Constrictibacter sp. MBR-5: one gene and its partner. The protein of the gene in region 1 interacts with the protein of each later gene in a pairwise test. Links are inferred from orthologs where the notes say so. Each region holds a gene or a part of one and is shown on either strand. Other genes may lie near its edges.

Region 1 (3,056 bases):
GAGCCCGCCGAGCGCGGCCTGCGCCATGACGAGCGCGTGGTTGGCGACGACGAGTTCCGCCCGTCGGGCGCGGCGGACATTCCGCTCGATGAAGCACTTCTGATAGTGCGGACATGCGGCATAGATGCACTCGCCGCGCTGGTCGGCGAGACCGCGGGTGCGCGCTGCCCCGAGGAGGTCCGGCAGCCAGGCGGGGAAGTCGCCGCCGACCATGTCGCCGTCGCGCGTGCGCTCGGCCCAACGGACCATCAGCCCCAGGACCACGGTGTCGCCGGGCCGCGCGCCGACCACCCGTGTCGCATCCTCCAGGTTCAGAAGGCAGAGATAGTTCTCGCGTCCCTTGCGGATGACGACCTTGCCCTGCCGCTCCTCGGCATCGGGGAAGAGCCGCTCCAGTTCCCGGTCGACCTGATGCTGCAGATTGCGCGTATAGGTACTGATCCAGACGGGGGCGCCGTTCTTTTCCGACCAGACGCTCGCCGGCGCGATATAGCCGAGCGTCTTGCCGACGCCGGTGCCCGCCTCGGCGATTACGAACAGCGGCTCATCGCGGCGCTCGCGCGGCTGGAAGGCGCCGGCCGCGGCAGACGCATAGTCCGCCTGGCTCGGCCGCGGCTCGGCGTCGGTGCCGAGGAGGTCCGACAGCCGGTGGCGCGTCTCCGCCGACGAGACGGGGTGGCTGGAGGGCGGAGGCAGCGGCGCCTCCTCCTGCCAGGCCTGAAGCCGCTCCCACACCGCCATGGCGCGCTGCACCCGAGGCGCCTCTGTCGCGTTACCGTTTTCGGGGCTGAAGCCCAGGGCGTTCAGCAGCGCCGGTCCCCACGGCCATCCGGCCCTGGCCATTCCCCAGGCGACGGGCAGGGCATGCGGATCGTCGGAGCGCGCCGCCTGTTCCTGCAGGAGCACACGCGCCGCGCCGATCAGCGCCTCGACTTCCGCCGCCTTACTGCGGGGCGGCGGCAGGCCGACGGCGGCAGCGAGGCCGCGCGGGGTCGGCAGACAGAAGCGCGCGGCTCTGACGAACGCGAACAGTTCCAGCAGGTCGAGACCGCGGAAAGGCGCGATCCCCAGCCGCCGCGCCAGGGCCGGGGCGTGCGCGACCAGCGGCATCTCGGACTGGATGCGCGCGGCCGCCTCGGCCGGCGCGAGTTCCAGCATCTCGCCGTCAGGGGTTACCCAGAGAGCCGATCTGAACGTGGCGATCAGGACGGGGGAGCGCGGGACGTGCAGCAGGGCGTACGGCCTCCTCGGGTCATCGGTCTACGCCCGGACGTCCAACTTGCTGAGGTGCGCCGCGGCGTGCAAGGCCGCAGAGGCGACCGAGGACCTCGTGACGTCTTGACGACCGCCGCAGCCGCGCATATCCGATTGGCAAGGTCCCGACGGGGGCGCGGAAATGAACAGAGAGGCGACATGCAGCCGGCGAAAGCGGATATCGACCGTCATCGCGACATTTGGGGAGGTTTCGTGCTCTTCACGAAGCTCTCCATCGCCGCGATCGCAGTGGTGATGGTGCTGATGTGGTTCTTGGTCGCTTGATGCACTGAAACGCGAAACGGCGGCCTAGGGCCGCCGTTCCACTGTCGACCGGTCGGCGTTTCAGCCGACGATGTCGCACTCGGCGAAGAAGAAGCCGATCTCGCGCTTTGCGTTCTCCAGCGAGTCCGAACCGTGCACCGAGTTCGCCTCGACGCTCTCGCCGAAATCCTTGCGGATGGTGCCGGGTGCGGCGTTCGCCGGGTTGGTGGCGCCCATCACGTCGCGATGACGCTGCACCGCATTCTCGCCTTCCAGGGCCTGCACGACGACCGGACCGGAGGTCATGAACGCGCAGAGGTCCTTGAAGAACGGACGCTCCCGGTGGACTTCGTAGAAGCGCTCCGCCTGCTCGCGGGTCAGCTTGACCCGGCGCTGGGCGATGATCCGCAGCCCTGCTTCCTCGAAGCGGGCGTTGATCTTTCCGGTCAGGTTGCGCCGCGTGGCGTCGGGCTTGATGATGGAAAGTGTCTGCTCGGTAGCCATGTGGCTCCTGTCTCCCTAGGGGATCAACGGCGCGGCGTTATAGCCGCGCCCGTGATGCCGGGCAACTCCATTGGACGGCGTAGGCCCTTCAGCCGTTCTTCCGCCACCCTTGCGCCGAAAACTCCCAGTAGACGGGAGTATGCCCGGCCGCGAGGCAGTTGCGCCAGCGTGCGCGGGCCGCATCGCGCACAGCCGGATCGTTCCTGTCGAAGAGTATGCTGCATTTCTCGAAGGCTTCGGGCGCCGCCGCCTCGGCATCGTCGATCATGACCAGCAGCGACGCCGCGTTCGGGTTCTCCTCCGCCAGCGTCAGATAAACCGGCTGCCGCTCGGCGTGGCCGTCGGCCTCGCTGCCGTGCGGCAGAAAGGATGCGGGATCGTAAGTCCAGAGGCCGAGGTTCAGCGCCTCCAGGCGTTCACGCGTACCGCAAAGCACGACGGCGCGCCGCCCGGCGGCGAGTTCCGGCTCGAGGAACGCCGCCAAGCCCGTTTCGAAGCGCTGCCCGGCCACGTTGCGGAACTCGATCTCCACGGCCCCTCCCCGGCCCCGTGCTGCGGGCGCTCACTGCTCGTAGTGATCGGCGACGAAGCGGTCCAGCAGGCGCACGCCGAAGCCGGTACCCCCCTTCGGCGACGTGGGCTTCGCCTTGCTGCCCCACGCGACGCCAGCGATGTCCAGATGCGCCCAGGGCACGTCGTTGCAGAACCGCTTCAGGAACTGCGCCGCAGTGACGCTGCCACCGTCGCGACCGCCGATATTCTTCATGTCGGCGATGTCCGATTCGATCTGCTTGTCGTAGGCGTCATCCAGCGGCATGCGCCACAATGTCTCGCCGGAGGCCTTGCCGGCCGCCAGCAGGCGCTCCGCCAGCGCGTCGTCAGTGGCGAACAGGCCGGCATTGTTGTGGCCGAGCGCGACGATGATGGCGCCCGTCAGGGTGGCGAGGTCGATCATCGCCTCCGGCTTGAACCGGTCCTGGGTGTACCAGAGGACGTCGGCGAGAATCAGGCGGCCCTCGGCGTCGGTATTGATG
Region 2 (3,247 bases), on another replicon or contig:
CTATGCCCACTCGGTGAAGGACAAGCCGGCCGGCTATTCCTACCTGCCGCAGCTCGACGCGTGCCGCGCCGACGCGATCTCGATCGAGGCGGCTCAGCCGCGGCTGGACCCGTCGGTCCTGCGCAGCCTTCCCAACAAGAAGGTACTCTACGGGGTGCTCGACCTCGGCGACCAGACGGTCGAGACGCCGGAGATGGTGGCCGACAGGATTCGCGGCGCGCTCAAACATGCCGACGCCGCGCGCATCGTCGTGGCACCGGATTGCGGAATGAAATACCTGCCGCGCAGCGTCGCGTTCGGGAAGCTGAAGGCGATGGTTGAGGGTGCGTCCCTGGTGCGGGCAGAGCTGTAGTCCCGCGCGATCGGGGACTGGAACGGCGGCGCGTCATCAGGCCGGCGCGTCGCCCTCGCCCGGCCAGGCCGGCGCCAAGCGGCCGCCGAGGCGAAGCGCGGCGCACGACGTGGCGAGGCCGGTGCGGTCGTCCGTCTCCACCACGACGCCGCAGACCGTCGCCTCGCCGTCGGCCGGCGTGAGCCGTTCGCCCGGCATCTTGCGCACGAAGCGCGCGACGGCCGGCGCCTTCTTCATGCCGATGACGGAATCATAGTCGCCGCACATGCCGGCGTCGGTCATGTAGGCGGTGCCGCCGACCAGCACGTGCGCGTCGGCTGTCGGGATGTGGCTGTGCGTGCCGACGACGAGCGAGGTGCGGCCGTCGAGGAAATGACCCATCGACATCTTCTCGCTGGTCGCCTCGCCGTGCACGTCGACGACGATCGCCTGCACCGACCCGCCGAGCGGGTAGGGGCCAAGCGCCTTCTCCATCGCCGCGAACGGGTCGTCGAGCGGGTCCATGAACAGGCGCGTCATGACGTTGACCACGACGACCTTGTGGCCTGCCCGGGTCTGCATCACGGTCAGGCCGCGGCCTGGGGTGCCGGCCGGAAAGTTTATCGGCCGCAGCAGGCGCGGGTCGCTCCCGATATAGGCGATGATCTCGCGCTGGTCCCAGGTGTGGTTGCCGGTGGTCACGACGTCGGCGCCGGCCTCATAGAACTGTCGGCAGATCGCCTCGGTCAGGCCGAAACCGTGCGCGGCGTTCTCGCCGTTGACGATGGCAAAGTCGATCCCGAGACGTTCGCGGATCACCGGCAGGCGCGCGCAGACCGCATCGCGGCCCGAACGGCCGACGACGTCGCCGAGGAACAGGATCTTCATGTCGGTTTCCGTCGCTGCGGTTCGGGCGCGACGTGCAACGCCGCCTCTTCGGTGACGATCCAGTCGAGCGGCTGGTCGTGAATGTCGTGCGGGACGGCTTCCACCCGCTGCGCGGCGAAGGCGACGCCGACGGCGGTCACCGGTCCGCCTGCGCGCAGCGCTGCGAGGGTCCTGTCGTAGTAGCCGCCACCATAGCCGAGACGGCAGCCGGCGTCGTCGAAGGCGAGCAGCGGGACGAGCAGCACCCGCGGGACGATCTCCGGAGCGTCGGCGGGCGGTTCGCGGGTGCCGAAGACGCCGCTGACGAGCGTGGTCGCCGGATCCCAGCGCCGGAAGCGCAGAACGGTGCCGCGGGGTCCGGTTGCGGGCAGCCCGATGGGATGCCCTTCGCGGTGCAGGGCGAGCATCAGGGGCCGGATGTCGATTTCCTCGCCCATCGGCCAGAAGCCCGACACCGCGGCCGCCGCCGGGACAGGCACGCTGGATCCGAACAGTTCGAGCAGGCGGCGCGGCGCGTCTTCGCTCGACTGGTAGGCGGACCGGCGGCGAGAGATCGCCTCGCCGCGCATCCGTGCCTTGGCCTGTTTCAGTAGATCGGAAATGCCGGACTCCGGGGGAGAAAGCGCCCGGAAGCGCTCAGAAAGCTAAGGAGCCGCGACGGCCGTTGGTCGTTTTCGATGCCTCTGGGACCCCACGAATGAGGTGGGCGCCGTATACACGGACCTGAATCCGCGCAGTGATAGCTCCCGAGAGAATCGATATCGGCCCCGGGATCGTCGACCTGACGCGCCGCGCAGCTCCGACACGATATCTAATGGGCCTCGATGTCGTCGGCAACGTTTTCCAGGCGGCTGGCGAGCGCTTCCAGGCGGCTGGCCAGGCGGTCTTCCAACTCCCCGATCTGACGTTCCGCCTCCGCCCGCAACTCGTCGATCTCGGCACGGAGATCGGACAGTTCGTCGGCGATCAGGAGGCTCGTCATGACGAGGAGGCGAGCGTCACCGACCTGGCCGACGCTGTTGGCCAGTTCCTCGACACGGCTGCCCACCTTGTGCGAAAGGGCCAGGAGATGTTCCTCCTGACCGTCGTCGCAGGCCATCTGGTAGACGCGGCCGTTGATCGTGACGGCGACTTCGGCCATTCAGCTCTCCAGGATCTCCTCGATGCGCCTAATCGTGCGGTCGAGGCGCGTCCTCACGGTACGGGTCGTGTCTTGAAGTGCGGCATGCTCGGCACGCACGGCTTCCAGCGTCGCGCGAAGCTGCTCGTCGTCGGCGCGGTCCCGGGAGGGCGCATCGTCTCCGGAACGGCGACCTGCCACCGCCCGTTCGATACGCTCAACGGCGCGTTCGACGCGCACGCGGGCTGCATCGACTCGTCCCATTGCACGCGCACCCGGGCTGCCTGTACGGTCTTTCTGCACTTCTCGATTCGATCGGGTCCGCCGACGCGGACAAACGTGAAGATCGCGCACCATACGGGAGGGTGCTGCGGGGCGTCAACCTGCGCTTCCCGCGGGCGCCAGAGGCCCGGCGTCGGCCGGGCTCGTCATGGGATGGAACGGCTGAGGGGACGGAACATGCGCTTGGTCAGCGACTTCGGCGGGCTGGAGGCCGGCACCGTGGACCGCGAGGAGCATCCGCTCGGCGCGCGCGAGAAACGCATCGATGCGATGAAGACGCTGATGCAGCGGCACGATCCGAGGATGACCTCGGACGCGAGCCGTCGTGCCCAGGAGGACCTCCCGGCGGCACTGTATGAAGGTCTCGCCTACTACGACCGATGGCTGCTCGCCTTCCGCGCCAACCTGGTCGAGCGCGGCCATCTCGATCCCGCGGAGATCGAGCGCCGCGTCGCGGAGATCGCCGCTCGAGGCGCCGACTGATCCGCGCCCGTTCCGGGATCCGCGTGCCGGCCGGTTGACGACCCGCCGCGCGGAGGCCGAGACTTCCTCCACACCCTATCGAGAAATGAGGGTTGGGCTTGCGGTCGAGCCGCAAGACAGAATGGGAGGGAGGAGCATGAAGT

What was found.
Region 2: the proteins of ndk (region 1) and ABIE65_RS10905 interact in binary tests that used the Escherichia coli proteins (3 or more experiments, as listed by UniProt). The link is inferred for Constrictibacter sp. MBR-5 from one-to-one orthologs.

Annotation. Positions count from the first base shown.
Region 1 is NZ_JBEPTK010000001.1:197,399-200,454, forward strand. What follows is about bases 312-3,053. They hold ndk (nucleoside-diphosphate kinase), read right to left. Parts: upstream 2,023-3,053; coding sequence 1,600-2,022; downstream 312-1,599. Other genes in these bases: ABIE65_RS00950 (ATP-dependent DNA helicase), read right to left, coding at 312-1,158; ABIE65_RS00955 (aa3-type cytochrome c oxidase subunit IV), read left to right, coding at 1,414-1,539; ABIE65_RS00965 (DNA polymerase III subunit chi), read right to left, coding at 2,111-2,554; ABIE65_RS00970 (leucyl aminopeptidase), read right to left, coding at 2,585-3,053. Also shown: more of ABIE65_RS00950, read right to left, coding at 1-311; more of ABIE65_RS00970, read right to left, coding at 3,054-3,056. UniProt on the Escherichia coli protein: Major role in the synthesis of nucleoside triphosphates other than ATP. The ATP gamma phosphate is transferred to the NDP beta phosphate via a ping-pong mechanism, using a phosphorylated active-site intermediate.
Region 2 is NZ_JBEPTK010000004.1:179,979-183,225, reverse strand. What follows is about bases 3-2,935. They hold ABIE65_RS10905 (5-formyltetrahydrofolate cyclo-ligase), read right to left. Parts: upstream 1,789-2,935; coding sequence 1,216-1,788; downstream 3-1,215. Other genes in these bases: ABIE65_RS10885 (hypothetical protein), read left to right, coding at 2,799-2,935; ABIE65_RS10890 (hypothetical protein), read right to left, coding at 2,361-2,603; ABIE65_RS10895 (cell division protein ZapA), read right to left, coding at 2,031-2,360; ABIE65_RS10910 (TIGR00282 family metallophosphoesterase), read right to left, coding at 389-1,219; ABIE65_RS10915 (uroporphyrinogen decarboxylase family protein), read left to right, coding at 3-352. Also shown: more of ABIE65_RS10915, read left to right, coding at 1-2; more of ABIE65_RS10885, read left to right, coding at 2,936-3,104; ABIE65_RS10880 (TAXI family TRAP transporter solute-binding subunit), read left to right, coding at 3,241-3,247. UniProt on the Escherichia coli protein: Involved in the removal of 5-formyltetrahydrofolate.